2 regions of the Cobetia sp. 14N.309.X.WAT.E.A4 genome follow, and region 1 is predicted to be linked to the other one. Evidence: predicted binding sites of a transcription regulator. Region 1 holds the regulator's gene; the other holds the start of a gene.
The links. Region 1 encodes sigma-54, which starts transcription at its own class of promoters, with help from an activator protein. Its sites were predicted from a motif close to TGGCACNNNNNTTGCTNT; they were not measured.
Positions count from the first base shown of each region.

Region 2: glnT (type III glutamate--ammonia ligase) is a predicted target of sigma-54. The motif match lies at 2,823-2,840, and genes of this name have one in related genera.

Region 1 is NZ_JAPNXT010000001.1:53,189-57,926, reverse strand. Features, by position in the region: gene lptC (LPS export ABC transporter periplasmic protein LptC) at 1-164, shown strand, start outside; gene lptA (lipopolysaccharide transport periplasmic protein LptA) at 263-841, shown strand; gene lptB (LPS export ABC transporter ATP-binding protein) at 838-1,584, shown strand; gene OW493_RS00235 (RNA polymerase factor sigma-54) at 1,957-3,405, shown strand; gene raiA (ribosome-associated translation inhibitor RaiA) at 4,004-4,312, shown strand; gene OW493_RS00225 (PTS sugar transporter subunit IIA) at 4,322-4,738, shown strand, end outside.
Region 2 is NZ_JAPNXT010000007.1:33,099-37,836, reverse strand. Features, by position in the region: gene OW493_RS10900 (protein glxC) at 1-298, opposite strand, end outside; gene OW493_RS10895 (glutamine amidotransferase family protein) at 298-1,215, opposite strand; gene glnT (type III glutamate--ammonia ligase) at 1,334-2,668, opposite strand; gene OW493_RS10885 (aminomethyltransferase family protein) at 3,355-4,500, shown strand.

The sequences.
Region 1 (4,738 bases):
CCGCCCAGCTGGAAGGCCGCGTCCGCAGTACCCTGCAACCCGGCAAGGGCAAGAGCGATGCCGCCCGGGAAGCCGAGACTCTCGACACCGGCAATGACACCACCCGTGACGATGATGGCCGCGTCTCCAGCACCTTCGATGCCGCGCCGGCCCAGGATCAGTGAGCGCACCCCTGCATGCGCCGAATCCTCTCTCCCCGATTTCCGCTTCACGATGGCCTGAGTGATCGTGAAGCCTTACCAGTTCTGCCAAGGAGCACTCCATGACTTCAACGACTCTCACGCCCTTGACGGTCTGGCGCCAGACACTCAGACCCGGTGTCATGGCCCTTGGCCTGGCACTTGGCATGACGACGCTTTCCCCGACCGCACTGGCGCTGGACAGCGATGCCAACCAGCCGATCAACATTGCCGCCGACTCACTGTCACTGGATGACAAGGCCGGCACGGCCACCTATACCGGTCGCGTGGAAATGCGCCAGGGCAGCATGAAGCTGGATGCCGCGCGCGTGGACATCAGTCGCGCCGACAGCGGCGAGATTTCCCTGGTCAAGGCCACCGGCCAGCGCGCCTACATGGAGCAGAAACCCGATACCGACGAGCGACTGGTCAAGGGCTGGGCGAATACCATTCGCTACCACGCGCTGGAGCGCCGGGTGGAACTGGTCGGCGATGCCCGTCTGGAGAAAGGCGATGACACCTTCGAAGGTGGCTACGTGGAATACTTCCTGGACAAGCGCCAGGTCAATGCCAGCAATGGCACCGATGCCTCATCCTCCGAGGGGTCACGCGTCCACATGACCCTGACGCCACGTGGCGCCAATGCCAGCAAGGGTCAATGAGAATGACTGCTGCCAGCCCACGTACCCTCAGCGCTCGTCATCTGGCCAAGGCCTACAAGGGTCGCAAGGTCGTCAAGGACATCTCGCTGGAAATCCGCCAGGGTGACATCGTAGGCCTGCTGGGCCCCAACGGGGCCGGCAAGACGACCTCGTTCTACATGATCGTCGGCCTCGTGCGCTCGGATGCCGGTAGCGTGACCATCGATGACCACGACCTGTCCGGCGCCGCCATGCATCAGCGGGCTCGCGCCGGCATCGGCTATCTGCCCCAGGAAGCCTCGATCTTCCGCAAGCTCTCGGTGTCCGACAACATCATGGCGATCCTCGAGACGCGCAAGGATCTGGATCGCAACGGACGCAAGGCACGCCTGGAGGAGCTGCTCAACGAGTTCAGCATCACGCATATTCGTGACAGTGCCGGCATGAGCCTTTCCGGCGGGGAGCGCCGCCGCGTGGAGATCGCTCGCGCACTGGCCACCGAGCCGGACTTCGTGCTGCTTGATGAGCCGTTTGCCGGCGTGGACCCCATCTCGGTGGGCGAGATCAAGAGCATCGTGCGCCAGCTGCGTGACCGCGGCATCGGGGTGCTGATCACCGATCACAACGTGCGCGAGACACTCGACATCTGCGATACCGCCTACATCGTGGGCGATGGCCAGATCATCGCGCATGGCGACGCCGACACCATCCTCGCCAACCAGCAGGTGCGTGATGTCTACCTGGGCCATGAGTTCAAGCTCTAGCCCGAGAGTGGCGTCAGCCTGGTGAGAGCCGTCAGCCTGGTGAGAGCCGTCAGCCTGGTGAGAGCCGTCAGCCTGACGAGAGCCGTCCGACCTCTTCTGCTCTCACCAGCACCCTCCAGCACCCGCCACTTCCTGCTTCACTGTCGGGGCCTCGTTCCCCGCCCCCTCACGCAAGCGCCTCGACAGGCGCTTGCGTGATCTCCCCGTGAACCCTCCTGCTCTGCCACACCTCACTCGAATGCATGACGTCCATACCACCTTGGTGGCAACATGGCATGCAAGTTGCTTGAATATTCTCGACTGCCCCTTGTCAGTGCCCCGACCCACGGTATAGCGTAGATGCACGTTCCTTTGCCGTGAATGACAGACCCCATGAAACCCACCTTGCAGCTTCGACTCGGCACTTCCCTGACCATGACCCCGCAACTTCAGCAAGCGATCCAGCTGCTGCAGTTGTCGACGCTGGACCTGCGTCAGGAGATACAGCAGGCGCTTGAGTCAAACCCCATGCTGGAGCTTGACGAGGAATACGAGTCGCTGGATGTCGCGGAGACACAGGACAAGAGCGAGATCTCCACCTCCGAGACCAACAGCGAGATTCCTGAAGAATACCCTCTCGACAGTGACTGGTCGGACCTCTACCAGGATCACGCAGGCAGCCTGACCAGTTCCGGCAGCGGAAGCTCGAGCGAGGACGGGCCGGACTTCGATCGCAACACCAGTGTCGAAAGCCTGCAGGACCACCTGCGCTGGCAGCTGGCGATGACGGACCTCGATGCGCGTGAACGCCAGATGGCGGAGAGTCTGATCGATGCGGTGGATGGGGCCGGCTACCTGAGCATGAGCCTGGACGAACTGGTCGATGGCCTGCGAGGTCAGGGACTGCCCGGCCTCAAGGCGTCGGAACTCGAGCAGGTCCTGCTGCGCCTTCAGCAGTTCGATCCCACCGGTGTGTTCGCTCGAGACCTGCGGGAATGCCTGCTGCTGCAGCTGGCCCTGCTGCCGGACGATCTGCCATTGCTGGCCCAGGCCCGCCGTCTGGTGCGGCAATTCCTCGAGGCACTGGGCAATGACGATCGCAAGCTGCTCAAGCGTCGCCTGAGCCTGGATGATGATGAGCTGGATCACGTCATTCGTCTGGTACGGGCGCTCGACCCGCGCCCGGCGTCCGCCTGGGGCGAGCCTGCCAGTGATTACGTCATCCCGGACCTGCTGGTCCGTCATACGCGTCACGGCTGGCAGGTCGAGCTCAACCCGGAAGCGCTGCCCAAGCTGCGTATCCAGCCGGAATATGCCGCCCTCATCAAGCGGGCCGACAAGTCCGCGGACAATACCTTCCTCAAGGACAATCTTCAGGAAGCCCGCTGGCTGATGAAGAGCCTGTCCTCACGCAATGACACCCTGCTCAAGGTGGGCCGCGAGATCATGGCGCGCCAGATCGACTTCCTCGAGCAGGGGGAAGAAGGCATGAAGCCGCTGATCCTCGCCAACATCGCGGAAGTGGTCGAGATGCACGAATCCACCATCTCGCGGGTGACCACCCAGAAATATATCCACACCCCGAGAGGCGTGTTCGAACTCAAGTTCTTCTTCTCGAGTCAGGTGGGTGGCAGCGGCAACGGTGACGCGCACTCCAGCACCGCGATCCGTGCGCGCATTCGCAAGCTGATCTCGGAAGAACCGGCGCGCAAGCCATTGTCCGACTCACGCCTGGTGGATCTGCTGGCCAGTGATGGCATCGAGGTAGCGCGCCGGACGGTCGCCAAGTATCGCGAGGCCATGGGCATCCCCTCCTCCAGCGAGCGCAAGCGCTTAGCGTGAGTCTCGACAACGGATACCCGCAGGCCAGCGGACTCCACACGTCGGAGCGCTGAAGCTCGCCCCCTTGCACCTGCCATCCTGGCATCATCTGCCAATCGGTCGTCTGAATACCGGTTGGCAATGCCTGTCCTTGCGACTGCGTGAGTGACTTCACGCCCCAATTGCCTATTTTTCCAGCCACTTTTCTCCAGAGTGCTTTCTTTTTCCCTCACATCCCACGGACAGATAGCCAGGGGTCGCCACCGACTCCTGCCACACGAACGTCGACGTAAATGCTGACATTGGCCACAAACGGCCGGTTTCTCGAGCCCCATTCCGTCCGTGATGCGAGGCGATGCTCATGAAGAACCTGCTGATATCCCTCGCTGGGTTGAAGACAAGCCTTGCCCCACGATGCAGCGCAGCGTTGATCTTTGTTCAAAGCTTGGGCATTGTCGGGGTAGACGCTCGGTACACCGGCACCGCCGCTCTCGCCAGCAGATGATCGCCACGAGACCATGGCCGGAGTCAGAAAGTGGCCGCGCGTTCAATCAGGGTTTGCTCGCAGTCAAAAAGGGTTACAATTCAAAGGCAACCCGCTGGATAAAGGAGCGTGTCCATGCAAGTGAATATCACCGGGCATCATGTGGAACTCACCGATCCTCTCCGCGATTATGTCAACGAGAAGCTCGCTCGCCTCGAACGGCATTACGACAACATCACCAATGTTCAGGTGACACTGTCGATCGAGAAGGAACGCCAACAGGCTGCCTGCACCCTGCACGCCGCTGGCGCCGACCTCCATGCCCTGGCAGAAGACCCCAACATGTACGCTGCCATCGACGCGCTCGCCGACAAGCTGGACCGCCAGCTGGTCAAACACAAGGAAAAGTCCCAGGCTCGCTCTCAGGGCACCGGGACCCGTTGACCTTCTGCCATGACACTTGATCAGATCCTTCCCCCCGAGCGCACGCTCTACGGCGTCCCCGGGGGGAGCAAGAAGCGGGTGCTGGAATTCTTCAGCACCTTCATTGCTCAGAACATTCCCAGCCTGGACAGCCAGGAAGTCTTCTCGCGCCTGATCGGGCGCGAGAGACTGGGTTCGACGGGCATCGGCCACGGCGTGGCCGTGCCACATGCACGCAGTCCACACTGCAAGACCCCCATCGCGGCGTTCATGAAGCTCGGTGACCCCATCGACTTTGACGCCATCGATGGCGAACCCATCGATCTGCTGTTCGTGCTGCTGGTCCCCGAGGAGGCAGATGACACCCATCTCACTCTGCTCGGCCAGGTGGCGGAACTGCTCAACTCGCCCACCAACCGGGCAGCATTGCGCCAGGCAGACAGTCAG
Region 2 (4,738 bases), on a different contig from region 1:
CGGACTGGGAGGCATCGCCCTTGACCCGCACGCAGCCGGACATCATGTTTTCCGCCACCCCGACCCCGGTGTTGCCGTGGATGGTGATGCTGGCCTTCTGATTCATGCCCGCGCAGTAGTAGCCCGCGTGGCCATCGATATCGACACTGATAGCGTCATTGATACCGCAGGCGATGTTGTGAGCGCCGTCGGAGTTGACTACTCGCCACTCACGCGCGTCTTTCAGGGTGTCGGCATCGTGCAGGGCCTGGTTCAATTCGCGCAGCCCATCAACGGCCAGATCGTGAGTCTTCATCATTACGCGGCCTCCGAACGGGCGGTGTCTTTTTCCCACAGATACAGGCGGCCGGGTTCCGGCTCCCACACGCGGGCATCCTTGATGCCCGGCAAACTGGCCAGGGCGCGGTATTCCGAGGCCATGGCCACGTAATCATCGGTCTCGGCGATCACGGCAGGCTTGCAGGCGATCGGGTCACGCACCACGGCGAAGCCATCACGGGTGCCGATGGTGAAGGTGAAGAAGCCATCAAGGTCCTTTAGGGCGCCGGTGATCGCGGCTTCCAGACTGTCGCCCTGCTCCAGACGCCAGGTCAGGTAGCCAGCGGCGACTTCGGAATCGTTGTCGGTCTCGAAGCTGATGCCCTCACGCTTGAGCTTGGTGCGCAGCCAGTTGTGGTTGGACAGCGAGCCATTGTGGACCAGGCACAGATCACGCCCGGTGGAGAACGGGTGGCTGCCCTGCAGGGTCACGGCGCTTTCGGTCGCCATGCGGGTATGGCCGATGATGTGGCTGCCCTGCATGCCCTTGAGGCCATAGAGGCTGGCGATATGCGCCGGCAGGCCCACCGCCTTGAGGATCTCGATGCTCTGCCCCACGCTCAATACGCGTATCTGCGGGGCGCTGTCGGCAAGCCAGCTGCGCACGGCACTCTCTTCCCCGGCGATCTTGAATACCGCGACACTGGCATTGCTGAACCAGTCCGCCACCGTGCCGACCTGCTCGCCCAGGCCCTTGGCGATCGCCCCCCAATCCTCATCGACACCATCGCTCTGCAGCGTCAGCTTGATGCCAGCGTCAAATTCGTCGCCATAGATGGCGAAGCCGGCGCTATCCGGGCCGCGATCCGTCATCGCGATCAACATCGGCTCGAACAGCTCCCCCAGGCGCGACTCCAGCGCCGGGTTCTTGAGATAAAGCCCTACGATTCCACACATGGTGATGTCCTCTCACGGGCAGGAGGCGTCCTCCTGCCTGGTGTCTTGAGCGTGGTGGTGACAGTGGCGACACTCGTCTGACATGACCCGCGAGATCCGCGAGCGCCGCCGGATGAGATCAGAAGAATTCGGCGTAGCGTTTGACTTCCCACTCACTGACCTGGGCGTTGTAGTCCCGCCATTCCTCGCGCTTGAGGCGCATGAACTCGGCGCAGATCCCCTCGCCCAGGCTCTCGCGCAGAATGCTGTCCGCCTCGAGCGCATCAATGGCCAGCGAGAGATTCTGCGGCAGCGTCTCGATGCCCTTCTCGGCGCATTCGCTCGGGGTCAGCGAGTAGAGATTGATGTTGTGGGGCGTGCCCGGGTCCAGCTTGCGTGCCACGCCATCCAGCCCCGCGGCGATGATGGCGGCGTGCACGAGATAGGGGTTGCAGCCGGCGTCCGGCAGGCGGAACTCGAGGCGACCGTAGGGCACACGCACCATGGCCGAGCGGTTGTTGTCACCGTAGGCGATGAAGACCGGCGCCCAGGTCGCGCCGCTGGTGCTGCCGCCGCCGACCAGACGCTTGTAGGAATTGACGGTCGGCGCGGCAAAGGCACACAGCGCCGGGGCATGCGCCAGCAGACCGCCGAGGAAGTGATACGCCAGCGGCGACAGGCCCATGCCCTGGGAATCGGTGTCATCGCCGAACAGATTGCGCCCGGTGTCATCACACACGGACAGGTGGAAGTGCATGCCGTTGCCCGGGCGGTCCGCCAGCGGCTTGGGCATGAAGGAGCACACCATGCCCAGATCATTGGCGATCTCGCCGGCAGCCATGCGCACGAAGGTGAAGCGGTCTGCCGAGGTCAGCGCATCGCTGTAGGTGTAGTTGATCTCGAACTGGCCATTGGCGTCCTCGTGATCGATCTGATAGACGTCGAAGTCCACCGCCTGCAACGATTCGACCAGACGCTCGAGGAATTCACGCGAACGCGACAGGCCCTTGTAGTCGTAGCAGGGCTTGGCGAGGGTATCGCTCTCATCCACCGGCAACAGCTCACCCGCTTCCCCCCGGCGGAACAGTGAGAATTCCGGCTCCAGCCCGCTATTGAGTGTCCAGCCCTTCTCCTTCATGCGCTCCAGCTGCTTGAGCAGTACCACACGGCTGTCGTTATCGAACGGTTGCCCATTGACGTACCCATCACAGGCCATGCGCGCATAGCCCGGCTGCCACGGCACCAGGCACAGCGAGTCCAGATCGCCACGCGCCATGAAGTCCGGCCCCTCCGGCGACATGCCGAGACCACTGACGGCGAAGCCGGCAAAGCCGGCGCCCTTCTCGACCACATCCATCAGGCAATTGGCCGGCACGGACTTGGTCTTGGCAGCGCCATGAATATCCACGAACTGCGCCAGCAAGTAGCGAATATCGTGATCCTTGATGAACTGTTGCGCCTTTTCGGGTGACATCTGGGTTTCCTCTGAGAGCGGACCGGGTTCCATCTCCCTCGACACTGTCTGCCACCCCGGGAAACCTGACCCCTTGTGGTGACACGCCACGCCAAGATAGCGGATGAAACGAGTTTTTGTGATTCCTGCTGGTCAACTTTATTTCCTTCAAAGAAAAGCATGCAGCATGCCATTTCGTCAGCTGTCGCCCAGAGCTTTTCATCAACCTACTGTTTTGTATGGAAATTTATTTTCCATAGGCGTTTTACCCCACAGGAAACGTCAGGTGATTCTGAGTGAAATCCTGCCGGTTTCTCGAAATAGGCATCATTTCGGTGCCCAAAGCCCCCTCTTCGCACCAGCATGATGCAAAGCGCTGATATTCACGCCCGAATTCGTGCTGCCAATCGCCGCCTGACTCGCTCCAGGGTTGCCGTGGCCATGGCCTTTGACGGAATTGGCAAGCCCCTTGCTTAACCATGAGGAATGTTTCTTTCCTTTCAAGAATCGATGCTCATGCGATCAGGCAAGGCAAGCAGCAGGCACAAGCCCTTGTGAAGCGCCTGAAGAGGCGCCTGAAGAGGCGAAAGAACAACAACACTTCCTGCGGCGGATGCGCGTCTTGCGCGCCATCTCCGCCAGCACCAGCAGGACTACGGCACCACCCACTTACGCTAGGCAGCACGACTCACAGGAGAAAGGGACGCATGGCGAATTCATGGCGCATCTCGGCATTGGCCGAACAACACCGCAAGCTGGGCGCGGAGCTTGAAGACTGGAATGGCATGGGCACTGCCTGGAATTACGCCGTCTCGGACACGGCCGATGACCACGAGACCATCCGCACCCGCGCCGGTCTGATGGATGTCTCGGGGCTCAAGAAGATCCACTGCAATGGCCCGCACGCCCAGGCCGTGCTGGATTACGTCACCACGCGGGACATGTCCAAGCTGTATCCAGGCAAATCGGTGTACGCCAGCGTCTTGAATGAGGCCGGCAAGTTCGTCGACGACTGCATCGTCTATTGTCTGGCGCCGAACTCCTACCTCGTGGTGCACGGCACGGGCACCGCGAATGAAATGCTGGCCAAGAGTGCCCTGGGGCGCGCCGTCAGCCTGACCTTCGATGACGACATGCATGACATGTCACTGCAGGGGCCGGTCGCGGTGGATTTTCTGGAGCGTCATGTGCCGGGCATCCGTGAGCTGCGTTACTTCCACCATCTGCAGACCCAGCTGTTCGGCTACCACGTGATGATCTCGCGCACCGGCTACACAGGCGAGCGGGGCTACGAGATCTTCTGCAAGGCCAAGGACGCTCCCTCTCTGTGGGAACAGATTCTCGAAGATGGCACCGACATGGGCATCAAGCCGTGCAGCTTTGGCACCCTTGACTGGCTGCGGGTCGAGAGCCACCTGCTGTTCTACCCGGCGGACAATTCCGAAACCTACCCGTACCCCGACCAGCCGGTGGGCGACACCCTGTGGGAGCTGGGCCTGGACTTCACCGTCTCCCCGGGCAAGACCGAATTCCGTGGCGCCAGCGAACACTTCGCGCTGCAGGGCAAGGAGCGCGTCAAGGTCTATGGCGTGCTGCTGGACTCGAAAGACGTCGCCCAGATCGGTGACAAGATCTACGCCGACGGCAAGTGTGTCGGTGTCATCACCCAAGGCATGTACTCGCGCCTGAGCGATCGCTCCATGGCGCTGGCACGTCTCGAACCCGGCTATGCCGAGCATGGCACCCCGCTGACCCTCAAGACCGGCACTGACGGAGAGACCAGCCTCTCGGCCATCAGTCATTCCCTGCCCTTCGATGACCCGGAAAAGGCCAAGCGACTGGCTCGCGGCTGAGCACACGCACCATGTCGGGCACTGCAAGACCTGCAGTGATAACCGGGTGAAGTGGCAGGACGCATTGCGAACGCAAGACGCAAGAGGCCTCCTCGACGTGACGTCGAGGAGGCCTCTTGCCTCACACCCAGTCCAGGTGATTGAGAAGGACTCTCGAAAGGTACTCCCGCCCCCTTGGCAGACATCAAGGATGAGGGTTGACGGCAAAGTTGGTAATGTCACGCCATACCCCGCCCGC